Regions from separate parts of the Sphingobium sp. TKS genome, predicted to be linked through region 1. Evidence: predicted binding sites of a transcription regulator. Region 1 holds the regulator's gene; the other holds the start of a gene.
What was found. Region 1 encodes LexA, which represses DNA repair genes until DNA is damaged. Its sites were predicted from a motif close to GTTCCNCNCTTGTTCT; they were not measured.

Region 1 (15,375 bases):
TGCCGCTGCTGGTGGCCGATGTCTATGGCGACGATCCGGCTGGCGGCGGCGCCTTTGCGATAGCGCGGGCGCTCGGATGGATGGCGGCGCGTGGGGCCAGCGTGGTGACGGTCAGTCTGGTGGGGCCGGATAATCCGCTGCTGGCGGGCGCGATCCGTCTGGCGCGGGACAAGGGCGTGACCGTGGTCGCGGCGGTCGGCAATGACGGACCGGCGGCCCCTCCCGCCTATCCCGCCTCCTATCCCGACGTGATCGCCGTCACCGGCATTGACGGGCGCGGGCGCGTCCTGCCCGAAGCCGGGCGAGCGCGCCATGTCGATTTCGCCGCGCCGGGAGCGGACATGAATGCGGCGCGTCCCGATGGCGGCAAAGGCAGGGTGCGGGGCACCTCCTTCGCGGCGCCGCTGGTGGCAGGGCGGCTGTTCGCCACCGGCAGCGTTCGCGCCCTGCGCTCGGAAGCGAAGAGCGGCGCAGGGCCAGCGGTCATTTGCAGCGAATGCAGAAATATTGATTGAATTTCAATGTTTTGCAAAATTCTTTCGGCGGATTGGGATTAAATTGAATCGCCCTTCCGTTGTCCTTTCATCGGATCGACAACGAACAAGGAGACGATCGATGAAAGTCAAATTCCTACTCGCTACCGCCGCTCTTGCCGCCCTGACGGCGGCGCCCGCCTCGGCCCAATTGCTGGGCGGCGGGGGTGGCGGCGCGCTCGGCGGCGGCCTTGGCGGTGCGCTGGGTGGTGTCGGCGGATCGCTGGGCGGCACGCTTGGCGGTTCGGGCGGCATCGGCCTCGACCGCAGCATCGACCTGGAAAATGGCCGCGTGGGCGCCAGCGGTTCGGGTCATGGCAGCGGCAGCGGTTCCGCCACGGGATCGGTCAGCCGTCATGGCAAGAGCCATAGCGGCAGCGCGTCCGGCTCCGCGAGCGGATCGGCCGGCGGCAGTCTGACCGCCGATACGCTGGGCACCAGCGACGTCAGCAACGCCGTGGGCGGCGTGCGCGATCAGGCCGGCAGCACGGCGGGCGCAGCGAGGGAACGCACCGCCAGCGCCGTCGCCAACACCCGCGCCCGTGCGGACTCCACGGTCAGCGCGACCCATGATCGGGCCGCCAACGCAGCCGGCAGCACGGCCGGGACTGCAAGCGGCATCGCGAACACCGCCAATGGAGCAGCCTCGATCGATGCCGCTGGGCAGCTTTCGGGCAGTGGCCAGGCGTCGGGCCAAGCTTCAGGATCGCACGGTTCTTCCACGTCGGATCAAGCGGACCAATAACATCCCGACGGGGCGGCCCCACAGCCGGCTTTCAGCCACCCCCCTTCCGCCCCACCGCTCGATCCAAAGGCCGGTCCTCCCATCGGGATGGCCGGCCTTTTCCTGTCAGATCGGGCCGAAACGGCCTGTCAATTGGGTTGTCATCATCCAACTTTCCATTGCCCTGCAAAAGGGTTAAACCAAAGTTATAGGCATTCCGCCGGGCGACGGCCCGAACGGAATGAGGTCGCAATCGGGGTCGTCAGGACGCCAAGAAGGAAGAGTTGCGGGAGTTCATGCCCGATTCCGATCCGGAATTTCTGTCAAAGCGCCTGCATGACCGGCAGCGCCGGCTGCTGAAGGCGCGCATGCGCCATCCGCGTCACGGCGAAATCGACATATTGGTCCGCGACGTTTCGGAACTGGGCATCGGCGGACGATGCGAGTTGGAACTGGCCCTGGACGACAGCGTGATCATCGAACTGCCCGATTGCGCGCCTGCGGAGGGCAGGATCGTCTGGCGCAAGGGTCAGGCCTTCGGCGTACATCTCAACGCTTCGATCAATCCCGCAAGCGTAAAAAGCCCCGCCCCGGCCGACAAGCCGGTTGAGACATCCTATCGGGTTCCCGCAAACTTCCGACCCTCGGTCGACACGAAAAGGCCGGGTTTCAGAACCCGATTGCCGGGCCTGGACACCCGCTTCAAATGGGATTGACCCCATTTTGAGGCGGTAAATAGAAAAGGCCGCCGATCCTTTGCGGATCGGCGGCCTTTTCTGTTTCCGGGACGAATGTGGGATGCGTCAGGCGACCTTGGTGGCGAACTCTTCCGCCTCGTCCGGATCGCGCAGCACATAGCCGCGGCCCCAGACGGTCTCGATATAATTTTCGCCATTGCAGGCCAGCGCCAGCTTCTTGCGCAGCTTGCAGATGAAGACATCGATGATCTTGAGTTCAGGTTCGTCCATGCCGCCATAGAGGTGGTTCAGGAACATTTCCTTGGTCAGCGTCGTGCCCTTGCGGAGCGAGAGCAGCTCCAGCATCGCATATTCCTTGCCGGTCAGGTGAACGCGGTTGCCGTCCACTTCCACGGTCTTGGCGTCCAGATTCACCGCCAGCTTGCCAGTGCGGATGACGGACTGCGAATGGCCCTTCGACCGGCGCACCACGGCATGGATGCGGGCGATCAGTTCCTCGCGGTGGAACGGCTTGGTCACATAATCGTCGGCGCCGAAACCGAAGGAACGGACCTTGCTGTCCATCTCCGCCACGCCGGACAGGATCAGCACCGGCGTCTGCACCTTGGCCGCGCGGAGCTTCTTGAGCACGTCATAGCCGTGCATGTCCGGCAGGTTCAGGTCCAGGCAGATGATGTCGTAGTCATAGAGCTTGCCGAGGTCGAGACCCTCTTCGCCAAGGTCGGTCGTGTAGACGTTGAACCCCTCGGTCGTGAGCATCAGCTCAATCGCCTTGGCGGTCGTCGGTTCGTCTTCGATTAGCAGCACGCGCATGTGAAGCCCCTTTGCGTAGCAGTCCCGTTCACCCCCAGAGAACGGCAGCCGCTCCAATTCATTAACCAAAAAACTTCTGAAGGACAAAGGTTAATTTTTCGCTAACCGGCAGAAATCCACGAGTCGCGCGATTTTGAATCAGTTTGCAATGTTTTGAGGTCGAAATGATTCAGATAGAGTCAATATAGATTCGTCTTCGAAACGAGCCTTCAACAGCCATGATGGCGGGTCAGGAAGTCGAGCACGGCGTCGACCCGCGCGGGCCGCAGTCGCGACGGCGGCGTGACCAGATGAATGCCCAAGAGCGGCGGCCGCCAATCCACCAGAATCTCTTCCAGTTCGCCTGACGCCATCGCTTCGCCGACGATGAAGTCGGGCAGCCGGGCAATGCCAACGCCAGCGCGCAAGGCGGGCAGCATCGCCTCTCCGCTGTTAACCGTGATGCGGGCGCGGACCTGCACCACGACATTCTGCTGGCCGGGGCCAGAAAAGCGCCAGACATCGGGCGTCGGCGTATTGGAATAGCACAGGCAGTCATGGCCGCCGAGGTCCGACGGGTGAGTCGGGCGCCCCCGCTCCGCCAGATAGGCTGGCGAAGCGACGGCATGCACTTTGACATCCGCTAGCCGCCGGGCGCGGAGCGAACTGTCGGGCATGTCGGCAATCCGGATGGTGGCGTCCAGCCCCATTTCCACCAGGTCGATTTGCGCATCGGACAGGTGCAGATCAATGTCCACCTGCGGATTCTGCTTGGTGAATTCCGCGATCAGCGGCGCAACGCGGAGCAGGCCGAAGGTCATCGGCGCGCCCAGACGAACCGTGCCGGAAAGTTCCGCCGTTTCATCCCGCGCCGCCTCCTCCGCCGCCTGTCCTTCGGAGAGGATGCGCGCGGCATGATCCGCCAGCCGCTTGCCGCTTTCGGTCAGGGCAAGGCGGCGGCTGGTGCGGCTGAACAGGCTGGTGTCGAGATGCTGCTCCAGCCGGGACACGGCCTTGGACACGGTAGCCTTGGAAACGCTCAGCGCCTTGGCGGCGTCGGTGAAGCTGCGATGCTCGACCACGGCGGCGAACATCGCCCAGGCCTCGAAATCGGGAAGACGCATAAGGAAACAATCCGTTTCAATGCTGCTTATTCAAGAAACGATCCTGATCGCTAGATTATCGGAAAGCAAGCCGGAAGCGCCCGTTTGGGAAGCGGACGGCAAGATATTAGAAAGGCAAGCATATGAGCACGACAGTCGGGAGCCGCATCGAGCGCCGCCCCTTCGCCTCGCTCGGCCATGCCGACCATGGCTGGCTGAATGCGCGGCATCATTTTTCCTTCGCGGACTATCATGATCCCGCCCGCATGCACTGGGGCGCGATCCGGGTATGGAACGACGATGAAATCGGCCCGCGGTCCGGCTTTCCGCCGCATCCCCATGCGGACATGGAAATCATCACCTATGTCCGCAAGGGCGCGATCACCCATCAGGACAGCCTGGGCAACAAGGGCCGTACCGAAGCGGGCGACGTCCAGGTGATGAGCGCGGGGACCGGCATCCGCCATGCCGAATATAATCTGGAGGACGAGACGACGACGCTCTTCCAGATCTGGGTCATTCCGCGCAGCCGGGGCGGCCAGCCGAGCTGGGGCGCCAAGCCTTTCCCCAAGGGCGACCGGTCCGGCAAGCTGGTGGTGCTGGCCAGCGGCCATGACGACGACAAGGAAGCGCTGCGAATCCGCGCCAACGCCCGCCTGCTGGGCGGCACCGTCAAGGCGGGCGATAGCGTGACCTATGAGAGTGGCGAAGGGCGTCACCTCTATCTGGTCCCCGCAACGGGCCGGATCGAGATCGAAGGCCAGATTTTCGAGGCGCGGGATGGCGCCGCGATCATCGGCGGCGCGCCCATCACCATCAAGGCGATCGAGGACGCCGAAATCGTCCTGGTCGACAGCGAATAGGCTCCTCCCCCCCGGGGCCAAGGCCACCCGCGCAATCCCCCCTCCCCGCGCGGGCGGCCAAATTTTTTCGAAACCTTTTTACGATCAATACGTTAACGCGATTGGAGACACTCATGGCTAAGGTTCTGGTTCTCTATTACTCCTCCTACGGCCACATCGAGACGATGGCGAAGGCCGTGGCGGAAGGCGCCGCCGCCGCTGGCGCGCAAGTCGATATCAAGCGCGTCCCCGAAACGGCGCCGCTGGAAGTCGCGCAGGCCGCGCATTTCAAGCTGGACCAGGAAGCGCCGGTCGCGACCGTCGCGGATCTGGCGGATTATGACGCGATCATCATCGGCACCGGCACCCGCTTTGGCCGCATGTCGAGCCAGATGGCGGCTTTTCTGGACCAGGCCGGCGGCCTCTGGGTACGCGGCGCGCTGAACGGCAAGGTCGGCGGAGCCTTCACCTCAACCGCCAGCCAGCATGGCGGACAGGAAACCACCTTATTCTCGATCATCACCAACCTGCTGCATTTCGGCATGGTGATCGTCGGCCTCGACTATGGCTTTGCCGGGCAGATGGGCGTCGACAAGGTCCGTGGTGGATCGCCCTATGGCGCGACCACGCTGGCGGACAGCGACGGCAGCCGCCAACCGGGCGAGGAAGAATTGGAAGGCGCGCGCTATCAGGGCCGCCGCATCGCGGAAACGGCGCTGAAGCTGCACGGCTAAGACAGCCGAACGGAAAATGCATTGCTGCGCCGTCTAAGCGGTGCAGTCGTTGAGAGCCTTGGGTCGCCAGGCATCAACGCAAGCGGGGGAGCCGGCGCATGGACTGCGCGCCGGCTCCCTTTCTTTTTTGCCTCAAGCCAAATAGGCGAACGGGCAAATCCCACGCCCCACCCCCACTTCCCCAACTCCCAATCCCGCGCTAAAGCTTCCCCATGATCCTCGTCATCGACAATTACGACAGCTTCACCTGGAACCTGGTCCATTACCTCATGGAACTGGGCGCGCAGGTGGAGGTCGTCCGCAACGACGCCATTTCCGCCGGTCAGGCGCTCTCCACCGGCGCACAGGCCTTCCTGCTGTCGCCCGGCCCCTGCACCCCCAATGAGGCGGGCGTCAGCCTTGATCTCGTCGCCGCCTGCGCGGACGCGGGCGCGCCTTTGCTGGGCGTATGCCTTGGCCACCAGTCGATCGGGCAGCATTTCGGCGGCAAGGTGGTGCGCGGCGGCCTGATGCATGGCAAGACCTCCCCCGTCAGCCATGACGGCACCGGGTTGTTCGAAGGGCTCCCCTCGCCCTTCACCGCGACCCGCTATCACTCGCTGATCGTCGAGGACATTCCCGACAGCCTGATCGTCAACGCCACCAGCGAAGACGGATCGGTCATGGGCTTCCGCCACCGCGACCTGCCGATCCATTCGGTCCAGTTCCACCCGGAAAGCATCGCCACCGAACATGGCCATGACATGCTGGCGAACTTCATGCGGATCGCGGGCATCCCGGTTCAGGAACGCGCCGCCGCGCTTTCATAGTGCCACCTGCGTCACCCTGAATGCCGCTCGCATAGTGAATTTCAGGCTTGCCCATCTCGACTCCGGCGCCATCCCATGATTAAGGCAGCGTCGATGACCCGCCTGCCCGATCCTACTGGCCCCCTCGACGCGCAACAGGCCGCCAAAGCCTTCGACCTGCTGTTCGACGCCGACCTCCCTGAAGAGGAGATTGCCGGCTTCCTCGTCACCATGGCCCGCCGTGGAGAGACGGCCACGGAAATCGCCGCCGCCGCCCGCGCCATGCGCAGCCGCATGATCCCGGTCAGCGCTCCTGCGGGCGCAATCGATGTCTGCGGCACCGGCGGCGACGGGCACCATACGCTCAACGTCTCGACAGCCGTATCGCTGGTGGTCGCAGCCGCGGGCATCCCCGTGGCCAAGCATGGCAACCGCGCCGCCTCCTCCAAGGCAGGCGCTGCCGACACGCTGGAAGCGCTCGGCCTCGACCTCGACCGCGCAGCCGCGACAGCCGAAGCGACTCTGGCCGATCTCGGCATCTGCTTCCTCTTTGCGCAGAACTACCACCCCGCGCTCAAACGCCTCGGTCCGATCCGCAAGGCGATAGGCGAACGCACCGTCTTCAACCTGATGGGCCCGCTCGCCAATCCAGCCCAAGTGCGCCGCCAATTAATCGGCATCGCCCGCCCTGCCTATGTCCCCATCTATGCGGAGGCGCTGGCGGACCTTGGCGTCGACCATGCCATGATCGTCTCCGGCGACGAAGGGCTGGACGAACTGTCGCTGGCAGGCGGCAATGATCTGGCGGAAGTGAAAGGCAACAGCCTGATCGCGATGCGCCGCCTGACGTCCGCCGAACTCGGCCTCTCCACCCATCCGGTGGAAGCGATCAGGGGCGGCGACCCCGCCTATAATGCCGCCGCGCTCCGCGCCCTGCTGCAAGGCGAAACGGGGCCGTATCGGGATGCCGTGCTGTTGAACGCCGCCGCAGCCCTTGTCGTCGCGGATGCCGTATCCGATTTTCGCGAAGGTGTGGAGGAAGCCGCCGAAACCATCGATCGCGGGCTTGCCAACGCGCTCCTCAATTGCTGGATTGCCTATCAATGACCAACAAGCTGATCGAAATCTGCGATGTGAAGCGGGATGAAGTCGCCCGGCGCAAGGCCGCGATCACCGTCTCCACGCTCCACGCCCGCGCCGCCGAACAGACGCCCCCGCGCGGTTTCCGCAAGGCGCTGGACGATGCCGCCCGCTCCGGCTTCGGCCTGATCGCGGAGATCAAGAAGGCCAGCCCGTCCAAAGGCCTGATCCGTCCCGATTTCGACCCCCCCGCCCATGCCCAGGCCTATGCGGCGGGCGGCGCGGCCTGCCTGTCGGTATTGACCGACGAGCCTTATTTCCAGGGCCATGACGATTATCTGATGGCCGCCCGCTCCGCCTGCGCCCTGCCGGTGCTTCGCAAGGATTTCATGGTCGACCCCTGGCAGGTGCTGGAAAGCCGCTCGCTGGGCGCCGACGCCATCCTCATCATCGCCGCCGCGCTGGACGACGGTCAGATGGCGGAAATCGAGGACGCTGCCCTCGGCCTCGGCATGGACGCTCTCATCGAAGTGCATGACGCGCAGGAACTGGAACGGGCGATGAAGCTCCGATCGCGCCTGATCGGCGTCAACAATCGCGACCTGCGCGACTTCACCGTCGATTTCGCCCGCACCTATGAACTGGTCGGCCAGGCTCCGGAAGGCTGCACCTTCGTCGCGGAAAGCGGGATCGGCAGCCATGACGACCTGATCGCCATGTCGGACCATGGGGTGCGCTGCTTCCTAGTCGGGGAAACCCTTATGAGGCAGGCCGATGTCGAAACCGCGACCCGCAACCTGCTGACGGGGCAATGAGCAAGCTCACCCATCTGGACAAGGACGGCTCGGCCCATATGGTCGATGTCTCGGCCAAGGCAGTCACGGCCCGCGAGGCGATCGCCACCGGCCGCATCACCATGAGCGGGGAAGCCGCCGCCGCCATCGCCCAAGGCCTGGTGAAAAAGGGCGACGTACTGGCAGTCGCCCGTGTCGCGGGCATCATGGCCGCCAAGCGCACCGCCGAACTGATCCCGCTCTGTCATCCGATCCCGCTCAGTTCCGTCAGTATCGCATTCGACCTCGACGACAGCGGCGTCACCGTCACCGCCACCGCCAGAACCGCAGGCCAGACGGGTGTCGAGATGGAAGCGCTCACCGCCGCGTCGGTCGCATTGCTGACCGTCTACGACATGGCAAAGGCGCTCGATAAAGCCATGGTCATCAGCGACGTCCGCCTGCTCGCCAAAACCGGCGGCAAGTCCGGCGACTGGACTGCCGGGGACGGGCGCGCGGCATGAGCCTGCTCCCGGTCGCGGAGGCGCAAAGCCGCCTGATGGCGCTCGCGGCGCCCCTGCCGACCGAGCAGGCGGCCATTCCCGCCTGCGCCGGACGTTGGCTGACCGAGGATATCGCCGCGCTGCGCGATCAGCCCTGGGCCGATCTTTCCGCCATGGATGGCTATGCGATCCGCGCGGACGAATGGCCGGGGCCATGGAGAGTCACGGCCGAAAGCGCGGCTGGCGGCCCGCTTCCTCCACCGCTCGGTCCCGGCGAAGCCTGCCGCATCTTTACCGGCGCGCCCCTGCCGCAAGGCGCGGACAGCGTTCTGATCCAGGAGGATGCGGTCCGGGAAGAAACGATCCTGCAGGGATTGGGCGACGCTCTGGCCCATGGCCGCAATGTTCGCCCCGCTGCATCCGATTTCGGCAAAGGCGGCCTTCTGCTGAAGACGGGCACCGCTCTCGGCCCTGCACAGATCGCCCTTGCCGTGCTGGGCGGCCATGGAAGCTTGCCCGTCGCCCGGCGTGCGCGCATCGCCCTGCTCTCCACCGGCAATGAACTGGTCCCGCCCGGCGCGCCTGCGCTGCCAGGCCAACTCCCTTCCTCCAACGCCCCCATGCTGGCCGCGCTGCTCGGCGGCCTGCCTTGCGATATTATCGATCTGGGGATCGTGTCCGACGATCTCGGCAGCGTGACCCAGGCCTTCACCCGCGCAGGGGACGCCGACATCATCGTTTCGACCGGCGGCGCGTCGGTGGGGGATCATGACATCGTCCGCCCCGCCTTCGCCCGCGCTGGGGGCTCGCTCGATTTCTGGAAGATCCGCATGCGGCCGGGCAAGCCGCTCATGGCTGGCACGCTGGGCTCCGCCATCTTCCTCGGCCTGCCCGGCAATCCCGTATCGGCCTTCGTCACTGCGACGTTGTTCCTGCTCCCCCTGGTCCGCCATCTGATGGGCTCCGCATCGCCCCTGCCCCGCACCACGCTGGCAACGCTTGCCGCGCCCCTTCCCGCCACCGGAGAACGCGACGATTATCTGCGCGCCTTCCGCACCGAAGCGGGCATCGTTTCCGTGACCTCGCAGGACAGCGCCGCCACGGCCGCCCTGGCGATGGCCGACTGCCTCATCCTGCGCCCCGCCGGCTCACCCGCAGCCTTGGCGGGCGAGGCCGTCACGGTCCTCCCCCTCGCCTAAGCTCATCCTCTTCGCATAAGGAAAGGGGCCGACGAGCGACCCCTTCCAGTGCAGTCCTGATGACTAGTTGCGGCATTCAGATCATATACTGAATGGCAGCCAGGCTGTTCAGCGCTGCTGCTTGCCCGGCGCCTTGTCCTGGCGGCGTTCGTCGCCCATCTGGCCCTGGCGGTTCTCCTGCTGCTGCTGGCGTCCGCCCTGGCTGGACCGGTCGCCGCCCTGCTGATCGCGGCGTTGATCACCGCCCTGCTTGTTCTGGTTGGCCATCTTACTCTCCTATTCGCCTTCTTCGGGAAAGGCAGCCGTTTAAACGGCCCGCCCGCCGCCACGTTCCCGCAAATGCGGCAAACCGTTAGGCGCTTGGTGATTATCCCCTTTAAACAAGTAGCCGAATATGGCATATGATGGGCATGAGCAACAAAGCCCCCACGCTGCGCCAGTTCCAAGATCGCTTCCCGACCGAAGATAGTTGCCTCGATCACCTGATGCGCGTTCGCTACGGGGATCGCCATAATTGCGAGAAGTGCGGCAAGTCGGCCCATTTCTACCGCGTGAAGGGCCGCCGCTCCTACGCTTGCGAATATTGCGGCGCTCAGATTTACCCGACCGCTGGCACCCCCTTTGACCGCACTCGCACGAGCCTGCGCGATTGGTTCTTCGTCATGTTCCAGTTCTGCGCCTCGCGAAACGGCGTTGCCGCCAAGGAAGTCGAGCGTCAGCTAGGCGTGACCTACAAGACCGCTTGGCGCATGTGCCACATGATCCGCGAATATATGGGGCAGGTTGACGGCGACGATCCGGTGGGCGGGCTTCGGTAAGATCGTGGAAGTTGATGAAACCTACATCGGCGGTAAGCAGGAAGGTAAAGGCGCGGGCAACTACCGCGACAACAAGGCCATTGTGATCGGTATGCGTGAGCGCAACGGCGACGTGATCACCCGCGTCGTTCCGAACCGTAAGAAATCTACGCTGGAGCCGCATGTTTTCGCCAACGTAAAGCCGCATACCGAAATCCACACGGACGAACTGATCAGCTATCGCGATCTGGGCGAGTTCAAGGGCTACGGGCACAAGACCGTGAACCACAGCGCCGATCAATATGTCAGCGCCACCGGAACCACCGTGAACGGCATTGAAGGCTTCTGGGCGCAGCTAAAGCGCGGGATTAACGGCACCCACATTCATGTCAGCGCGAAGCATCTCCCGAAGTATCTCGCTGAGTTTGAGTTTCGTCACAATATGCGCGACGTTCCGCATCTGATGCTGGATCGCCTGATGGTTTCTTTTTCCCGCTAACAGGCGCGTGGCCGTGGGCCATCGCGTCTAGCAGGCGGTCGAAGCGATCGTTAACTCTGCTGTTCATGCTCTTGAGCCTCTAGCAAATTTCCTTGGCGAAAATCAGGAGTTATCCAATTTAACGTGTCGTTGGATCTACCCATGAAAAGCAAGGTCATGTGGTAAAAGTTACAACCTTCAAAGTCGCAATCCCAAAATCCAATAGCCAAGTTTGACTGGCTGCTTGGGTCTATCTCGATGCAATCCACATCATAGGTATTGCAATCACTCATGACACTCATCCTTTTAGAAGGATCGGTGTTCATTCCTATGATAGCAGTTCCGGGGCCGATTATCTCGCAATTAATAAACTTCTTACCGTTGACACGCTTACGTCCAAGCGGCGCCAGATCGCGTAAATACAGCCTCTTATTCTGATAAACCCGCGCCATTGGATCAAAATCTAAGCCCTCCCCGTCCAGTCGTGCCCGATGCCTTCTTTCGACTCTCCAGAGCTGCGTCTTGGCGAATAGTGCGAAGGACATGCTGGTAAGTAAGAACGTCACCAAGCCGCAGGCTATCCATCCAAAAGCGCCGAATTGATTGATGAGGCCCACGCCCTGAGAAAGATAGGCCATCACGATGCCCAAAATCGTGCCCGGAACGATGGAGCCTGAAAAAGTGAATAGCGATGAAGCCACCGAGAGTAGGCGCTCCATTGATTGGCTGAACTTTGCCATCTTGCCCCCTTCATGCCGAATCTCCTTCGGCATGGGGATCGCATATAGCGGATATCGCTACTTGTCGGAAAGGGATAATAACCAGGCGCTTGACTTACCCCTTTCCGTTTCCTATGCGTTCCCCATACGTTCCAAGGAGGGCAAGGCGAGATGTTGACACCCAAGCAACAGGAATTGCTGAGCTTCATTCAGACCCGGCTGGAGGAGGGAGGCGTCTCCCCCTCTTTCGAGGAGATGAAGGAAGCGCTGGACCTGCGGTCCAAATCCGGCATTCACCGCCTAATCAACGCGTTGGAGGAGCGCGGCTTCATTCGCCGCCTGCCCAATCGCGCCCGTGCGCTGGAGGTGCTCAAGCTTCCCGACGCCATGCATCGCGCGCCCAAGCTCATTGCGCCGCTCAAAGCCCCCTTGGCGACCGGACCGGCGTTGATCACGCCGCCTGCCGCCAATGACATCCTTGAGATTCCGCTGCACGGCCGCATCGCGGCGGGCGTGCCGATCGAAGCGTTGGAGGGGCAGAATATGCTCTCCGTCCCCGCGGCGCTGCTCGGGACCGGAGATCATTATGCGTTGGAAGTGGCAGGCGATTCCATGGTCGAGGCGGGAATACTCGACGGCGACTTCGCGCTCATCCAGCGCACCGAGGTGGCGCGCGAAGGACAGATCGTGGTCGCGCTGATCGACGAGAATGAGGCCACCCTCAAATATTTCCACCGCGAAGGACAGAAGGTTCGGCTCGATCCCGCCAACAGTGCCTATGAACCGCAAATCTACAATCCGCAGCAGGTCCGGATACAGGGAAAGCTGGCGGGGTTATTGCGGCGCTATAACTGACGACCCGGCAATCCGCGCGGTCGACCCAAAGGCCGCGCGACCCAGGGATGCTCGTCATTCCCGGTCTTCACGCTGCGGATGGAGCCATGGTCGAGATCGATGGCAAGGCCGCCCGTTGCGGCCAGGGATCGTCGATCCACCTTCAACCAGCGCGGTCGGCAGACCCCCGGCAGGCGCCGATCGCTGACGACGATATCGACGCGCGCGCAATCCCGCGCCAATATGGCATTGTCGATCTTCATGCTGCTTCGCGTCAGCAGCAGGTTCCAGTTCCGGCCTCCGCCCGTCACGCGAACGGCGCAAAGATCGGGAGAACAGCGGGCTTGCGGCAACGCCGCCATTGCCTCCAGCGTGCCGTCATAGCCCGCGCTTTCCGCCATGACCTCCCGCACATAGCTGCCCGCCCGCCCGCGCAGCGTCGCCATGCCGTCATTCGCAGTCCGGACCGCGACATGGCGACCATCTCCCGTTATCAAGATGGCGGGTGGCGAACTGGTCACGATCATCACCACGCCAGCCGTCACTGGCATCAAACCCGCCCAGCGCCACCGGCTTCGCCATAACAGGCACCACAACATGCCTGACAGGATGAAGCCGAACACCACCCCCGATTGCCCGGGCGCCAGAACCACCGCCCCGGGGCTGGACGCCACCCCATGCGCAACCAGCAGCAACAGGTCCAGCGAGCGGGCGGTGAGCCACCAGAAGGGGGCGCCCCATCCGCCCATATCGAACAGCAAGGCCATCGCCTCCAACGGCATGACGACCAGAGTGGTGAGCGGTATGGCCACTAGATTGGCGACCGAACCCAGCATGCCCGCCTTGTGGAAATGAAAAAGCGCGATGGGGGCCAGCACCAGTTCGACCACCAGTCCCGTCGCCAGCATGCCCATAAGATTGCGGGCGATCCGGCGCCATATTTCTTCGTCCCGCGCCGACAGGAAAGCACGAAAGCGCGGATGCTCACCCAGCGACACCAGGGCGACCACCGCGGCGAAACTCATCTGGAAACTCGGCCCCACCAGCGCTTCGGGCCAGAGGATCAGCACCACCAACGCGCCCGCCGCCACCAGCCTGAGCGTGATCGCGTCCCGCCCCATTGCCAGCCCGCCCAGGACCAGCAAGGCAGCGACGCATGACCGCACGGTCGGCACTTCCGCACCCGTCAGAAGCGTATAACCGATACCCGCCAAAGCCCCGCCGCCCGCCGCGACCAGCATCAGGGGCCAGTCGAGCGCCGCCCGACGGCTCAGCGCCATCGCCCGCATCAGCAGGAAAATCACCGCCGCGATCAAGGCCGTGACATGCAGGCCGCTGATGGACAGAAGGTGAGCAAGCCCGCTCCGCCGCATCGCCGCGGCATCGACTTCGGAAATCGCGCCTTGATCCCCCGTAGCCAGAGCGGCGGCAATGCCTGCGCCCTTCCCCGGAACCCGTTCCAGAATATGCGCGAACAGCCGAGCCCTGAGCGGCGGCCCCGCCGTCGCGGGCCGCAGGACGGTGATCGGCCGCAGCACGCGCCCGGTCGCACCGATCCCGTCAAAATAGGCCCGGCGCGCGAAATCATAGCCGCCCGGCAGGCTGGGTGGTGCAGGCGGCATCAGCCTCGTCCGGAAGCGCAGGACCGCCCCCTCCCCGATACCCGCCGGCATCAGCGCATCGTCAAGATTGACGCGTATCAGAGACGGCAGCGCGGGCATGCCGATCGGACGAACCAGCACGCGACTCATCTTCTGCGCAGGGCGCCGGTCGACCGATCTGACCTCCCCCGTCAGCTCGACAAAAGCCGCCCGAGGCAAGGGCGGCGCGCCCCACATCATCGCCTTTGCCCAGACCAGCAGGCATCCTGCACAGGCCAAAAGGCTGCCCGCCAGGATCGCCTGACGCACCCGTCCGCCGATCGGCAAAACAAGCGCGGCGCATGCCCCCGCCAACATGGCGCAGCAAAAGGCAAGCCATTGCAATCTATTAGGCAAGGCGAACCAGGCCGCAATACCAACAGCCAAGGCAACCGGAACCCAAAGCGGCAGCCGCTCGCGCTCTTCCTCCAGCCAAAGTTCCAAGCCGCGCCGAATCCGTTCCGCCCTTGCCCGGGCGGAAGTGACAACGGAGGTTTGTCGTGGCTCGAAAGCCATGCTAGGGGGCGTCGCGATCATGGATAGGCCGGGTGGATATCAGGGCGAATGTCAGGGAATGAAGCGGTGAGTGCTACGGGTTCGAACAAACAGGTAGTAACCCGTTTTGCGCCCTCGCCTACCGGTTTTCTTCATATCGGCGGCGCGCGCACCGCGCTCTTCAACTGGCTGTTCGCGCGTCATCATGGCGGCAAGTTCCTGCTGCGGATCGAGGACACGGACCGGGCGCGTTCCACTGAGGAAGCCGTGACCGCGATTTTCGACGGCCTGGAATGGCTGGGTCTGGGCGGCGACGAACCCGCGGTCTTCCAGTTCGAGCGCACCCCCCGCCATGCCGAAGTGGCGAACCAGTTGCTCGCCGCCGGTCATGCCTATCGCTGCTATGCGTCGCCCGAGGAACTGGCGGAACTGCGCGAGCAGCAGCGCGCCGCGAAGCAACCCATGCGCTATGACGGGCGCTGGCGCGACCGCTCGATCGAGGAGGCGCCTGAAGGCGCACCCTTCGTCATCCGCCTGAAAGCGCCGCGCGAAGGCGAAACGGTGATCGAGGACGCCGTGCAGGGCCGCGTCGTCGTCCAAAATGCGGAGCTGGACGATATGATCCTGCTGCGCTCCGACGGCA
Region 2 (15,375 bases), 1.7 Mb from region 1:
GGTCATCAAGATCGGGTCCGCGCTGCTGGTCGACCCGCAGGGACAAGTGCGCGAAGCCTGGCTGCGCACGCTGATCGCGGATGTCGCGGCACGCAAGGCTGCGGGGCAGCAGATCATCATCGTCTCCTCCGGCGCCATTGCGCTGGGCGCGCGGCGGTTGAAGCTGCCCAAGGGCGGGCGTGGTTCCCTGGAGGATGCCCAGGCGGCAGCAGCGACGGGGCAAATTGCGCTGTCGCAATGCTGGGCGAGCCTGCTGCACGAGAACGGCATCACAGCCGCACAGATGCTGGTGACGCTGGACGATCTGGAGAATCGCCGCCGCTATCTTAACGCCTCCGCCACGCTGGAGCGGCTGATGGCGCTGGACGTCGTGCCGGTGGTGAATGAAAATGACAGCGTCGCCACGGCGGAGATCCGCTTTGGCGACAATGACCGGCTGGCGGCGCGTATCGGACAGGCGGCACGGGCTGACGCAGTTGTGCTGCTGTCGGACGTCGACGGGCTTTACACCGCCAACCCGCATGTCGATGCGAACGCCATGCTGATAGAGACAATCGAGCGCATCGATGCGCGCATTGCCGGGATGGCGGACAGCGGCTCCGCCTCGGGCATGGGATCAGGGGGCATGACCTCCAAGATCGAGGCGGCGCGCATCGCCACGGGGGCTGGCGCGCATCTGGCGATCATTTCCGGCAAGGTGGATTCGCCGCTGTCGCATTGGAGCGATGGCGGCAAAGGCTCGATCTTCCTCGCCGCGCAGGCGAAGGGCGCGCGCAAGGGCTGGCTGGCCGGGCGCCTGACGGTGCGGGGGCGGATCGTGGTCGATGCCGGGGCGGAGGCGGCGCTGGGGCGCGGCAACAGCCTGCTGCCCGCTGGCGTGGCGCGGATCGAGGGCATCTTCGCCCGCGGCGACGTGGTCGACATATTGGCCGAGGACGGACGGGTGATCGCGCGCGGCCTGATCGAATATGACAGCGATGAAGCGGCGCGCATCGCGGGCAAGCGCAGCGAGGACATCGCCGCTTTGCTGGGGCACCTCCCCCGCTCCGTGCTGGTCCATCGCGATCATATGGCGATGGTCTGATCCATGGCCCTACGCATTGCGATGACGGGCGCGACGGGTTTCGTCGGCGCCGAAACGCTGAATCAGGCCTTGGCGGCGGGACATCATGTCTCAGCCATCACCCGCCGGGCTCAGCCGCCCCGCGCCCATCTGAAATGGGTGCCGGGCGCGCTGGAGGATCGGGCGGCGCTCAACACGCTGGTGCGCGACGCCGATGTGGTGATCCATATCGCGGGCGTAGTGAACGCGCCGGATCGCGAGGGGTTCGAGATCGGCAATGCGCGCGGCACCATGGCGGTGGTCGACGCCATGCGTCAGCGCGGGGTCAAGCGGCTGCTCCATGTCTCCTCGCTCTCGGCGCGGGAACCGGGGCTGTCGGACTATGGCTGGTCGAAGGAACTGGCCGAACGGCATGTGAAGGCAAGTGGGCTCGACTGGACCATTATCCGGCCGCCCGCCATCTACGGACCGGGCGACCGGGAGATGCTGGAGCTGTTCCGCATGGCCAAGCGCGGGATCATGCTGATGCCTCCGGGTGGGCGGCTGTCGGTGATCGAGGTGAGCGATCTGGCGCGACTGTTCCTGACGCTGGCGGTCGAGAAGGACATGAAGAGCCTGACCCATGTCTATGAAGTCGATGACGGTACGCCGGGCGGCTGGGACCATATGGAGTTCGCGCAGGCGATCGGCCGGGCGGTCGGGCGACCAGTGCGGACTTTCGCGACGCCGAGCTGGGCGCTGGGACTGGGCGCCCGGCTGGATCGGATGGTGCGCGGCAGGAATGCCAAGCTGACGCTCGATCGGGTGAGCTATTTCTGCCATCCCGACTGGGTTGTGGCAAAGCGCAAGCAACCGCCCAAAAAGCTGTGGGTGCCCAAAGTGACGACCGAAGACGGGTTGAAAGCGACGGTCGATGCCTATCGGGCGAAGGGGTGGCTGTAGCGCGGCTTGCTGGTTCGGGTGGAGAGCGGGGGACTGTCAGGAATTTCGTGTGCGACGAGGCATAATGGGGAACAAGGAGACCCGGTATGTCACGACGCAAAGAACCCTCGATACCGAACGACATTCTCGATCAGCTGCTTGCCGGCACTGACGCGGCCGCGGCGCTCAGCCAGGGCGGCCTGCTCGATACATTGAAGAAGGCATTTGCCGAACGGGCGCTCAATGCGGAGATGGATCACCATCTTGGCCAGGAGGAGCAAGGGAACAACAGCCGGAACGGCTATGGCCGCAAGACGGTGACGACCGACGGGGGACGGATCGAGATCGAGGTGCCGCGTGATCGGGCCGGCAGTTTCGATCCGCAGCTGATCGCCAAGTACCAGCGACGCTTCCCTGGCTTTGATGACAAGATCATCTCGATGTACGCGCGTGGCATGAGTACCCGGGAGATCACCGGGCATCTGCGCGATCTGTACGGGATCGACGCCTCGCCCGATCTGATCAGCACGATCACCGACGCGGTGCTGGAAGAGGTTGCAGCCTGGCAGCAACGCCCGCTGGACCCAGCCTATCCGCTGGTTTTCTTCGATGCGATCCGGGTCAAGATCCGCGACGAAGGCATGGTCCGCAACAAGGCGATCCATATTGCCCTGGGCGTCATGGCCGACGGCACCAAGGTGGTCCTGGGGCTATGGCTGGAACAGAATGAAGGCGCCAAGTTCTGGCTGCGCGTCATGAACGAACTACGCAACCGCGGCGTCGAGGATATCATGCTGGCCGTCGTTGACGGTCTGAAGGGCTTCCCCGACGCCATCACCGCCGTCTTCCCCGAAGCGATGGTCCAGACCTGCATCGTCCATCTGCTGCGCAACTCGATGGATTTCGTGGCATGGAAAGACCGTAAGGCGCTCGGAACGGCCCTGAAGGCCATCTACCGTGCTGTCGATGCCGCGGCCGCCGAGGAAGCGCTGACGGCCTTCGAAGCGAGCTTCTGGGGGCAGCGCTATCCTGCCATCGGCCAGAGCTGGCGTCGGGCATGGCCCGAGGTCATCCCATTTTTCGCCTTCCCCGACGAAGTCAGGCGGATCGTCTACACCACCAATGCCATCGAGGCCTTGAACTCCAAGCTTCGTCGCGCTGTTCGTGCGCGGGGCCATTTCCCCAATGATGAGGCGGCCACCAAGCTGCTCTATCTGATCTTGAACCGATCGGAAAAAGAGTGGAAAATGCCGCCGCGCGAGTGGAACATGGCGAAGGCGCAATTTGCCGTTCTCTTCGGCGAACGCTTCATCAGGGCCATGACGGCCTGATGGTCAACCGCCTCGCCGCACACGAACGTATGGCCCGCCCCGTTTGCAAGAGGATTTTACGTTGTTCTGATCAGTCTGCGTCAACGTATACGGTCTCATGGGTGAACCCATGGCCAAGATGGACATCCGCGCGATTGGGGCTCCATAAATTCCGCGGTATCAAGTACCGTTCGTGTGCTCGGGCTCTCCAAACGCCGGTCGACTGTCAGGCCATCTTCTCGATCCTTCCCGCAAACCTCTTTGGCCACCGCGCGCTGGCGTGCGGCCGATCTGATCAGGCAGCCATGCAAGCGTGCCCGCGTTCAAAGGACTGATCCTTGCGCAGGACAGCCCACGCGATCCGTGCCAGTTTGTTGGCCAGCGCCACCACGATAGCATTGCGATGTACGCCTCTCTCGATCATCGCCTTCAGCCAGTGACCGAGAGGCGTGTTGCTCTGGGATAAAGACGGCAACGCGGCTCTTGCACCGTGAATGAGCAGGGTACGCAAATAGGTGTTGCCGCGCTTGGTGATCCCGAACAATCGCGCCTTCCCTCCGGTGGTGTGCTGACGCGGGACAAGTCCCAGCCAGGCCCCCAGGTCCCGAGCTTTGGCAAAAGAGCTCGCATCGCCGACTGCCGCCACCAGCGCGGTAGCATTGAGGACACCGATTCCCGGCACCGATATGAGCCGGCGCATGCTTTCATCCTGGCGAGCCAACGCAACAAACTCCCCGTTCAGCGCGTCGATCCGTGCATTAAGCTCCTGCCATTCGGCACGCAAATCCGCGACCATTTGACGCATCCGCGACGATAGGCTTTCCTCCCCATCGCCCAGTAACGCATCCACGCCCATTTCCAGTTTGCGGCGACCGGCTGCAAAGATCACGCCGCGTTCGAGCAGGAAAGCCCGCAATTGGTTGATCAACATCGTACGTGATGCCACCAACCGCGAACGAGCTCGGTGCAGACTCTGAATATCCAGCTGCTCCTGGCTCTTGAGTTCGACAAACCGCATTGTCGGGCGCGACGCAGCTTCGGCGATCCCTTCGGCATCTCGATCATCGTTCTTCTGGGCTTTAATATAGGGGCGAACATATTCGGGCGACATTAGCCGGATCTCGTGTCCTTGCGCTGCGAACAGCCGCCCCAGATGATGCGCACCGCAGCACGCCTCCATCGCAATTACACAGGCTGGGAGCTTGCGCACATAGTCGATCAGACCCTGACGGCGCATTGATCGACGCACCACCACCGCGCCGTTACCGTCCACGCCTACCACACTGCAAACGTTCTTGCCCAGATCAACGCCAAGGATCACAATAGACATCGGTCCGCTCCTTTCCCTTTTCGAGCACCAGCATCATATCCGATGCCGGGGAAAAGGGGCGGGCCATTCCATAAATTCCTGACAGCCCCGAGAGCGGAGATCATTTCCGTCATCCCAGCGAAAGCTGGGATCTCAGGCGATAGCGCACGACCTGGCCTCACGAGATCTCAGCTTTCGCTGGGATGACGATTGTTGGCGTTCACTCCTGGCCATTTCCATCCTCAATGAAAATCCCGCGATTGCGGCAAGATCCGCACATTGCGCGGATGCCCTGAGGCACGTGCATGAGGCTTGCGAGAAGGCTCCTCCACACCTGTTTGCGAAAGCCGCCCCAACTCCACCGTCCGATCATGCACTCGGGCAGCCATCAGGTGGACGACTCCCTCCTTGCTGCGCTGCACTTCCCCTTCGACCAGCATCAGCCGCGACGCCATGACCGGCCGCCGCTGCATTTCGAACAATCGCGCCCAGAGCAGGATGTTGGTGATGCCCGTCTCATCCTCGATCGTAATGAAGACCGCATTGCCCTTGCCCGGCCGCTGTCGCACCAGCACCACGCCGGCCGTCTTCACCAGCGTCCCGTTTTTCACCGCCGATGTCTGCGCGCAGCTCAGCACGCCCTCCGCCGCGAAGACCGGGCGCAGGAATTGCATCGGATGCCCCTTGAGCGACAGCCGCGTCACCAGATAATCGGCCTCGACATGCTCTGATAACGCCATGGCGGGCAGCATCGCATCCGGCTCATCGCCCAGTTCCCGCGCCTTGGCCGCGGCGAACAGGGGTAATTCATCCGAAGGCGTCCGCCGCGCTTCCCAGAGGGCAGCCCGCCGGTCCTGCCCCAGCGACCGGCAGGCGTCGGCGTCCGCCAGCAACCGCAAGGCCCGCGCCGGCAATCCCGCCCGCCGCGCCAGATCCTCCATAGTGGCAAACAGCCCGTCCGCCCGCGCCGCGACCAGTTGCTTCGCCCAATCCTCGCGAAAACCATCCACCTGCCGTAAACCCAGCCGCAGCGCCAAGGCCCGCCCCTGCCCCTCGCCCCGCTTGCCGTGCCGCGATCGCAGCAACGGTTCGAGCGCATTGTCCCAGCCGCTCATGTTCACATCGACATCATGCACGGTGACGCCATGCTCCCGCGCATCCCGCACGAGTTGCGCCGGGGCATAGAAACCCATGGGCTGCGAATTCAGCAGCGCGCAGGCGAACACGGCGGGCTGGTGGCATTTGATCCAGGCCGAGACATAAACCAGCCGCGCGAAGGACAGCGCATGGCTTTCCGGAAAACCGTAACTGCCGAACCCCTCGATCTGCTTGAAGCAGCGCTGGGCGAACTCCGCCTCATAACCGCGCTCGACCATGCCCTTGATCATCTTCTCGCGAAAATGATGGATGGTGCCGACATTGCGGAATGTCGCCATGGCGCGACGGAGCCGGTTGGCGTCCACGTCGCTGAAATCGGCCGCAACGATCGCCAGCCGCATCGCCTGCTCCTGAAACAGCGGCACGCCCTTGGTCTTGTCGAGGATTTTTTCCAGCTCGTCCTTCGGCCCATGGTCCGGCGCGGGCGAGGGATAGGTCACCTTTTCCTCTCCACAGCGCCGGCGAAGATAGGGATGGACCATATCGCCCTCGATCGGCCCCGGACGGACGATCGCCACCTGGATGGTGAGGTCATAGAGGGTGCGCGGCTTCAGCCGTGGCAGCATGTTGATCTGCGCCCGGCTTTCCACCTGGAACACGCCGATGCTGTCGCCCTTGCACAGCATGTCGTAGACGGCATCGTCCTCCGCCTCCATATCGACCGTCAGTTGATGGTCGCCCAGCCCCTGCTCGCGCATCAGGTCGAAGGCCCGGCGGATGCAGCTCAGCATCCCCAGCGCCAGCACGTCGACCTTCATCAGGCCGAGGGCGTCGATGTCATCCTTGTCCCACTCGATGAAGCTGCGATCCTCCATCGCCGCATGGTGCAGCGGAACCGTCTCGTCGAGCCGGTTCTGGGTCAGCACGAAGCCGCCCACATGCTGCGACAAGTGACGCGGAAAAGGCCGATGCAGCAACTGGTCGACAATGGCCTTCAACTGCACGATCTGCGGATTGTCGAGCGCAAAGCCCGCCTCCACGATCCGCGCATCGCCCATGTCGCCGGAATAGCTGCCCCAAACCGTGCTGGACAGGCGCGTCGACACATCCTCGCTGAGGCCCAGCACCTTCGCCACTTCCCGCACGGCGCTGCGCGAACGGTAATGGATGACGGTCGCGGCGATCCCGGCGCGATGGCGGCCATAGCGCTCATAGATATATTGCATGACCTCCTCGCGCCGCTCATGCTCGAAATCAACGTCGATATCGGGCGGCTCGTTGCGCTCTTCGGATACGAAGCGGGAAAAGAGCAGGTCATGCTTGCGCGGATCGACGGAGGTCACGCCCAGCAGGAAGCAGACCATGCTGTTCGCCGCCGAACCCCGGCCCTGGCAGAGGATGCCCTTCGTCCGGGCAAAGGCCACGATGTCGTGAACGGTCAGGAAATAATAGGCATAGTTGCGCTTGGCGATCAGTTCGAATTCCTGCCGCAGCGATTCACGCACCTTCCGGGGAATGCGCGGACCATGGCGGGCATGGGCGGCCGACCAGGTCAGCTCCTCCAGCCATTGCTGCGCCGTCCAGCCCTCCGGCACCGGCTCATGGGGATATTCATAGGCAAGCTGGTCGAGCGTGAAATGCACCTGACTTAAGAAACGCCCGCTTTCCGCCACCGCCTCCGGACAATCACGGAACAGATGGGCGATTTCGGCAGGGCTATGGACATGCCTCTCCGCATTCGCCTCCAACAGGCGCCCTGCTTTGGCGATGCCAGTGCCTTCGCGGATGCAGCTCAGCACATCCTGCAAGGGACGCTGCGCTGGACTGGCATAGAGGGCGTCCATGGTCGCGAGCAAAGGCACGCCCGCCGCCGCCGAAAGCGCCTTGAACCGCGCCAGCCGCCGCGCATCCCGTCCATCCCGACCCAATGCCGCCCCCAGCCAGACCCGGCGCGGCGCCAAGCGCGACAATCGGACCAGAAGCCCCTCCAGATCGGCCGGAGGCGGCGGCGGCACAAGGCTGAGATGGCCCTGCCTGATCGCCTCCTTCGGCGGCCGGTCATCATAATCATACTCCACCGGCTTGCGATGCGCCGTCTGCTCGGTCGCGGTGGAACCGGGCATCACGATCAACAGCAGATCGTCGAGATAGGCGGTCAGATCCTCATAGCGCAGGATGCAGTCGCCCTTCACCGACCGGAGATTGCCGACGGTCAGCAATTTGGTGAGTTCGCCCCAGCCCCGCCGCGTCGCGGGATAGGCAACGATGTCCGGCGTGCCGTCGGCAAAGACCAGCCGCGCCCCGACGACCAGCCGCAGATCGGTCCGGCAGGCGCGCTCCTCTTCATCGCTGAGTTCCAACGGCTGGCCTGCTTCCTTGCGCGCTTCCAGCAGCGCCTCGCGCATCCGTTCGGGCCAGCGCTTGCGCGCGACATGGGCGCGGACCACGCCGGCGACCGTGTTGCGATCGGCAATACCCAGACCCTGAAGGCCCAGCATGATAGCACGCGTCACCATGTCCTGCGCATGGGACGCGCCGCGCAGGAAGGAGAAATTGGTCGCGGCCACCAATTCGGCAAAGGGTGGAGCCTCAGTCGGCGGGGATTGGCCCGGTGGTTTACGCCGCGCTTTCTCCCGCACGGCTTCCAGCGCCTCCTGCTCCCGCCGGTCGATGGATTTGGGTTTTGCCGGATCGGGTCCGCTGCCCCGTTTCATGCGAACAGGCCATGAATATACCAGCCCGGATGCACCGCTTCGATCCCGTAAAGCCCGTGGCGGAAAATCCAGTAGCGCCGCCCGCGTGCATCCTCGACCCGGTAATAGTCCCGCGTCAGCCCGACGCTTTCCCCCTCCAGCGCGCCGTCCTTGGCCGTCCACCATTCGGGCGCGATGCGTTCGGGGCCTTCATAGCGCGTCACTTCATGCAAAGCCCGCCGCCAACGGAAGCGATGCGGCGGGCCGTCGGGCACTTGCGCCACCACATCGATCGGCTGGGGCGGATCGAACAGATGCAGCGGGCGCAGGGGCGGGTCGCCTGCCTCCTGGCTTTGCGGCCAGTTCATGGGCGCGCGGCTTTCCATGGCGGGCAGGGCAAGCTGGGCCTGTTCGGGAATATGGCTGTCGCTTGGGTGAAGCCGCTGGATACGCGCCCGCCCCGCCCGGATCGACAGCCGGTCCACCAGCGCCGCGACGCTTTCTTCGCGACGCGCCTCTCCCCCTTCCAGCGCCAATTGCGTCGGCGCCATCGGTTCAGCCTGCGGCACGGTGAGGCGCAGCATGTCGAAGCCGAAACCGGGGTCAAGTGGATCGGACAGCGCATCGATCCGTTCCTGCACCAGCCGCATGATCGCGGGCGCATCGCGCACCGGCAGGCTGGTTTCGACCCGCAGCGGAAAGGCGAGGCCATCGCTGCGGAAGAACAGCGCTTCGAACCGCCTACCGCCTTGGCCGCGTTCACCGAGCCGCTCTCCCGCCTCCGCCGCCATCTCTTCCAGCACTTTCAGGGCAAAGGCGGTGCTGCCCATCGGTTCGGCAAAGCGCCGTTCGATCCGGATCGCCGGGCGCGACCGCCGGGGCGCAAGCGGCCGCCGCCCCAACCCAAGCAGGCCATGCAACGCATCCACCGCTTCCTCACCGAAGCGCGACGCCAGGATCGCCGCCGGTCGCGCCGCCAGATCGCCCACGGTACGCAGCCCCGCCCGGCGCAGCGCCACCACGCTTTCCTCCTCCAGCCGCAATGCCTCGACCGGCAGGCGCCGCAGCGCCGCATCCTCGTCCGCCGCAGCGCCGACCGAAAAACGGCACAGCGCATGGGCGCCCTCCGCCGTTCCGGCGAGGGCATGGCGCACCCGCATGCCATGGCGCTCCAGCCGCTCCGCCGCCTCCCGCGCCAGCATGTCCTCCCCGCCCCAAAGATGCGCGCAACCCGTAATGTCGAGCATCAGGCCGAAGGGGGAATCGAGCGCCGCAACCGGCGTATAGCGGGCGCAACCGTCGCACAGCCGCTCCAGCCAGTCCTGATCGCCATGGGGATCGGCATCGAACATACGCAGACCGGGTTCCCGCGCGCGGGCGTCGGCCAGCGTCATGCCGGGCGTCAGGCCCAGCGCCAGGGCATCGGCGTCCAGCGTCGCCAGCCGCATCGCGCCGCGCACCTGCTCGACGACGACCGCAGGCCCTTCGCCCTGCGCTGCCCAAAGGTCAGGCCGCGCGATCCGCAGCCGGTCGACCGGCAGGAACGGAAACCACAGCGCCAGATAGCGGCGCTTGCCGATCGCGTCCTCCGCCATCCTGTCTCCTGCCATCCTGTTCCCTGCCGCTCTGGCCAAGGTCATGGCGTTCATCGCGCCCACCTCCACTTTCTTCAAACATGCCCCGGCCATTGTCCCAGACCAGCCGCCAGCCGAGCCCATCCCGCCCCGCCCGCCGCCGCAACAGGCTGAGATCGAAGGCGCACATGCCCGGCCCGTTCCCCGGCACGGGCAGCGAAGGCGCAGCCGCCACGCGCCACCGCGTATCCGCCGCGCTCGGCACCGGATCGCCGCCCACCCGCAACATGAAGGCCGTCACGCCCGATGCCTCCGCCGCCAGCGCCAACCGCCGGCTGGCCGTCAGGTCGAGCAAGGGCGCGGAACCATGCAGTTCCACCACCAGCCCGCCCAAGGCCGGACAGCGCAGCGCATCCACCGCAGCGCGCAACAGCATCCCGTCATCGGCCATCACGCCGATCACCAGCCGCTCGGGATCGACTCCCAGCGCCGCCAGTCCCGGACCATAGGGCATGCCCCCTGCCCGCCCCGCCGCCGCCGTCCGCAGCCAGAGCAGAGGCGCATCCCCTGCCGCCAGCCGCGCCAGGATTAACGCCAATCCCGCCCCCGCCGCCGCTTCCTCCACCGCAGCGAAGAATTCATGCACCCGGCCACGCGCCAATCCGCCATCCAGCGCCTGATCGATCGCCGCATGGCCGGTTTCCACCCGCGCATGAGGCTGCGAGGCTGGAACGCCCTCCAGCGATGCAATATGCCGCCTGAGGGCGGCGAGGGACTTCACCGACTCGACCATATTGTTTGTTCCTGATTTGTTCTTTTCGACGCAATGACGGACGCTGTCAATTGAGCGTGGCGACCCGATCCAGAAAATGCGCAAGGCGGCGCATCTGCCGGTCCATCAAAGGTTCAAGGATGAGGCCGCCCGTTCGGCCACCGTCATCCCGGTCAGGATGAGGAGCTGATATCCCAAGGCCGATAATTGAACCGAAACCGACCTATTCGGCTTCCATAGACTTGTGCGCCCGGCGCTCTGCCACGAATTCGCTGATCGCCTGACCGCTGGCATTGAGCAGCGGATAGGTGCGCGCGTCGGACAACCAATCCGGGCGTCGGGCACCACTGCCGTAGAAAGTGTCGTAGACGAGGCTGAACGCCAGAAACACCAGAGTCGCGCCGATCAAGCCCTTGACCGCGCCGAAGCCCGCGCCCAGCACGCGGTCGACGGGACCGAGCACCGACTGGCGCGTGCGGCGGCCGATCGCATGGGCCAGCAGCTTGCCCGCGCCGAAGGTGATGCCGAACACCAGCGCGAAGGCGAGCACCGCCGCGCCGCTGGTGCTGCCGATGAAGGGTGTGACCAGCTCGGTGGCCGAAGCGTGGAACAGGCGGATTGCGAAGATCGCCAGCACCCAGGCGATCAGCGACAGGGTTTCCTGCACAAAGCCGCGCATCAGGCCGAAGATCGCACAACCGCCGATCAGGAGCAGGACGAGAATATCGATCGCGTTCATCGCGTTGCTGGCTATCCGCGCCCGAGCATCTGGTCAACAAGTTGCGCGAGGGCGCGATAGCCGCTGACGGAAATGCCCTTCACCCCATCGGCCACGGCGGCAGGCACGAAGGCGCGATTGAAGCCCAGCTTGGCAGCTTCGCGCAGGCGGAGCGGCGCATGGGCGACCGGGCGGATTTCGCCGGACAGCGCGATTTCACCGAAGAGAACGACGTCGGCGGGAACCGGGCGTTCCGACAGCGCGGACATCAGCGCGGCGGCGACGGCCAGGTCGGCGGCGGGGTCCGACAGGCGATAGCCGCCCGCGACGTTGAGATAGACTTCGCAGGTCGAGAAACTGAGCCCACAACGCGCCTCCAGCACGGCAAGCACCATGGCAAGCCGCCCGCTGTCCCACCCGACCACCGCACGGCGGGGGGTAGCGCCGCTGGAAAGGCGGACGACCAGCGCCTGTATCTCCACCAGCACCGGGCGCGTGCCTTCCAGCGCCGGAAAGACGGTGGCGCCTGTTACCGTTTCATCGCGGTGCGTCAGGAACAGGGCGGAAGGATTGCTCACCTCCTCCAGCCCCTCCGCCACCATGGCGAAGACGCCAATCTCGTCCGTGCCGCCGAAGCGGTTCTTGATCGCGCGCAAGATGCGATATTGATGGCTGCGTTCGCCCTCGAAGCTCAGCACCGTGTCGACCATATGTTCCAGCACGCGCGGTCCCGCGATGCTGCCATCCTTGGTGACATGGCCAACGAGAATCAGCGCCGTGCCGCGCTGCTTGGCGAAGCGGATCAGTTCCTGGCTGGAAGCGCGCACCTGGCTCACCGTGCCGGGCGCGCCTTCGATCAGGTCGCTGTGCATGGTCTGGATCGAATCGATGATGAGCAAGGCGGGCGGCGTTTCCTCTCCCAGCGTCGTCAAAATATCGCGGACGGAGGTGGCGCTGGCGAGTTGCACCGGGGCATTGCCCAGGCCCAGCCGCTGGGCGCGCAAGCGGACCTGATCGGCCGCTTCCTCGCCGCTGATATAGGCGACGCGGTGTCCCGCCATGGCGATGCGAGCGGCGGCCTGCAACAACAGCGTCGACTTGCCGATGCCGGGGTCACCGCCGATCAGCGTGGCGGAGCCGGAGACGATGCCGCCGCCCAAAGCGCGGTCGAACTCCGCAATGCCGGTGGTGGTGCGGGGCGGCAATTCGACCTTGTCGTCCAGGCCCACCAGCCTCAGCGCGCGGCCGCCGCTGTGCAGATCATGGCGGGCGGAAAAAATTGTTTCGGCCACTTCCTCAACGATGCTGTTCCATTCGCCGCAATCGTCGCATTGCCCCTGCCAACGGTTTGAAACAGTGCCGCATTGCTGACAGACGAATTTGCGCTTTGCCTTTGCCATGGGGCACGCATATCAGAACATATGCGGAACACAAATCCCCTTTGCATCTTCCCATGGAAACCGGGCGCGGAGTGGGGCATTGTTTCGACATGAAGACCGTTCGTGTCGCGAGCTATAATATCCGCAAGGCCATTGGCACCGACCGCCGCCGGGTTCCGGAACGGGTGATCGACGTGCTGAACGAACTGGACGCCGACATCATCGCGCTGCAGGAGGCGGACCGGCGCTTCGGCGTGCGGTCGGCGGCACTGCCGCCCTGGCTGCTGGAGAGCATCAGCCCCTACAAGCCGGTGCCGCTCAACGTGCATGTCGATTCCATGGGCTGGCACGGCAATGCCATATTGGTGCGCAAGGAAGCGCAAATCGGCACGCATGACGTGCTGCACCTGCCTTGCCTGGAACCACGCGGCGCCACCATGGCGGAGGTGACGCTGGGCAAGGCGAGCCTGCGCATCTTCGGCATGCATCTCGACCTGTCGGGGCTGTGGCGGCGCAAGCAGGCGGCGGCGGTGATCCACGCGGCGGGCCTGCGCGACACCATGCCGACGGTGCTGATGGGCGACCTCAACGAATGGAGCGCGGAACGGGGGTGCCTCGCGGATTTCGCGCGGCATTACAGCTTCGCGCCCTGCGGCCGGTCCTTCCATGCGCGGCGGCCAGTGGCGCGGCTCGACCGCATCATGCATTGCGGGCAGTTGAAGCTGGCCGATTGCGGCGTGCATGAAAGCGCGGCGGCGCGGCGGGCTTCGGACCATCTGCCGATCTGGGCGGAGTTCAAGCTGGGGTGATGCGCGATTCCCGTGGGACAAACGCGCATACCCATCAACGCTCTCTCGACAAGCGGCTCTTGCTCTGCAACTCTCAACCCCATGAAAGAGCGGGAACTCAGGCTCGCACTGGTCTGCTATGGCGGGATCAGCCTGGCCGTCTACATGCACGGCATCACAAAGGAAATCTGGCATCTGGCTCGGGCCAGCCGGGCTTTTCATGACGGCGCGCCATCGGGCAACAGCAGCGAGGCGGTCTATCGCAAACTGCTGAAGGATCTTGAACAGGCCTGCGGCGTCAAATTGCGCGTGATGCCCGATATCATCGCGGGCGCGAGCGCGGGCGGGATCAACGGCATCTTCCTGGCACAGGCGATCGAGACGGGCCAGTCGCTCGACCCGCTGACCGACATGTGGCTGGACAATGCCGATGTCGAAAGGCTGCTCGACCCCGACGCCCGGCCCGCCCGGCGGATCACCAAATTCTGGGCGACCCCGCTCGTCTGGATGGCGGCGCGGCATCCGGGCGACACGGTCGAGCGCACCGTCGCCCCCGACACGCGGGAGGAGGTGCGGCACAAGCTGTCGCACTTCATCCGCTCCCGCTGGTTCGAGCCGCCCTTTGGCGGCGAAGTCTTCACCGCCATGATCCTGGACGCCTTCGATGCGATGGAGGCGACCGGGCGCGGCCCCGCGCTGCTGCCCGCCGGTCATCCGCTGGACCTGTTCGTCACCGTCACTGATTTCGAAGGGCATCCGCAGAGCCTGAACCTCCACAGCCCGCCGCAGGTGGTGGAGACGGAGCATCGCCTGTCGATCGGCTTCCGCGCCCATGGTCAGGTCGGCCGCAGCCTTGCCGATCCTGCCGAGTTGGTCTTCGCCGCGCGCGCGACCGCCAGCTTCCCCGGCGCCTTCCCGCCCTTCACCGTGCGCGAGCTGGACCGGGTGCTGAAACGCCGCCATCGCGCCTGGCCGACGCGGGACGCCTTCCTGACGCGCGCCCTGCCCCGCCACGCCGCGCGGGGCCGCGTGGAGGATGCCGTGCTGATCGACGGATCGGTGCTGGCCAACGCCCCCTTCGCGCAGGCGATCGGCGCGCTCAAGAACCGTCCGTCCCGGCGGGAGGTCGATCGGCGCTTCGTTTATATCGACCCCAAGCCCGGGCACCGCTCGATCCAGCTCAACCGGCAGGGCGAGGCGGAGGAGGCGCCTTCGGGCGAGGAGGCGCCCCTGCCTGGCTTCTTCCGCACCATATTCGGCGCCTTGAGCGACATTCCCCGCGAACAGCCGATCCGCGACAATCTGGAGGCGATCGACCGGCACAGCGCCCGCATCCGGCGCATGGTGCGCATATTGAACGCGCTGCGGCCGGGGATCGAGGCCGAGGTGGAGGGCACCATCGGCGGTATGCTGTTCCTCGACCGGCCGACGCCTGCCCGGCTTTCCGCCTGGCGCGGCAAGGCGCAGCAGCGGGCGGCCAACTCCGCCGGTTTCGCCTTTCCGGCTTACGGGCATCTCAAGCTTTCCGGCATTGTCGAGGATCTGGCCGACCTGCTGTTCCGCCTGAGCGGGGAGGAAAGCCCGCTGATGCGCGAAAGCTACCGCCAGTCGCTGTGGAGCCATGTGCGCGCGATCGGTGCGGATCGATTGACCGAGGATGTCGGTCCCGCCTCCGCCCCGGTCGGCTTCTTCCGCCAGCATGACCTGCCCTTCCGCATTCGCCGCCTGCGTTTTCTGGCACGGCGGCTGG

Region 2: K426_RS16415 (ImuA family protein) is a predicted target of LexA. The motif match lies at 10,769-10,784, and genes of this name have one in related genera.

The regions. Positions count from the first base shown of each region.
Region 1 covers NZ_CP005083.1:1,599,805-1,615,179, reverse strand. The annotation lists gene K426_RS08155 (S8 family serine peptidase) at 1-515, shown strand, start outside; gene K426_RS08150 (hypothetical protein) at 616-1,278, shown strand; gene K426_RS08145 (hypothetical protein) at 1,554-1,973, shown strand; gene ctrA (response regulator transcription factor CtrA) at 2,061-2,768, opposite strand; gene K426_RS08135 (LysR family transcriptional regulator) at 2,978-3,871, opposite strand; gene K426_RS08130 (pirin family protein) at 3,994-4,713, shown strand; gene wrbA (NAD(P)H:quinone oxidoreductase) at 4,827-5,426, shown strand; gene K426_RS08120 (anthranilate synthase component II) at 5,639-6,235, shown strand; gene trpD (anthranilate phosphoribosyltransferase) at 6,329-7,321, shown strand; gene trpC (indole-3-glycerol phosphate synthase TrpC) at 7,318-8,109, shown strand; gene moaC (cyclic pyranopterin monophosphate synthase MoaC) at 8,106-8,591, shown strand; gene K426_RS08100 (molybdopterin molybdotransferase MoeA) at 8,588-9,769, shown strand; gene K426_RS32100 (hypothetical protein) at 9,878-10,036, opposite strand; partial or broken gene K426_RS30245 (IS1595 family transposase) at 10,180-11,065, shown strand; gene K426_RS08085 (hypothetical protein) at 11,116-11,784, opposite strand; gene lexA (transcriptional repressor LexA) at 11,935-12,618, shown strand; gene K426_RS08075 (ComEC/Rec2 family competence protein) at 12,609-14,555, opposite strand; gene gltX (glutamate--tRNA ligase) at 14,802-15,375, shown strand, end outside.
Region 2 covers NZ_CP005083.1:3,313,563-3,328,937, forward strand. The annotation lists gene proB (glutamate 5-kinase) at 1-1,084, shown strand, start outside; gene K426_RS16390 (NAD-dependent epimerase/dehydratase family protein) at 1,088-2,005, shown strand; gene K426_RS16395 (IS256 family transposase) at 2,092-3,315, shown strand; gene K426_RS16400 (IS110 family transposase) at 3,590-4,624, opposite strand; gene K426_RS16405 (error-prone DNA polymerase) at 4,846-8,415, opposite strand; gene K426_RS16410 (Y-family DNA polymerase) at 8,412-10,004, opposite strand; gene K426_RS16415 (ImuA family protein) at 9,901-10,761, opposite strand; gene K426_RS16420 (CvpA family protein) at 10,964-11,479, opposite strand; gene radA (DNA repair protein RadA) at 11,491-12,858, opposite strand; gene K426_RS16430 (endonuclease/exonuclease/phosphatase family protein) at 12,948-13,646, shown strand; gene K426_RS16435 (patatin-like protein) at 13,728-15,375, shown strand, end outside.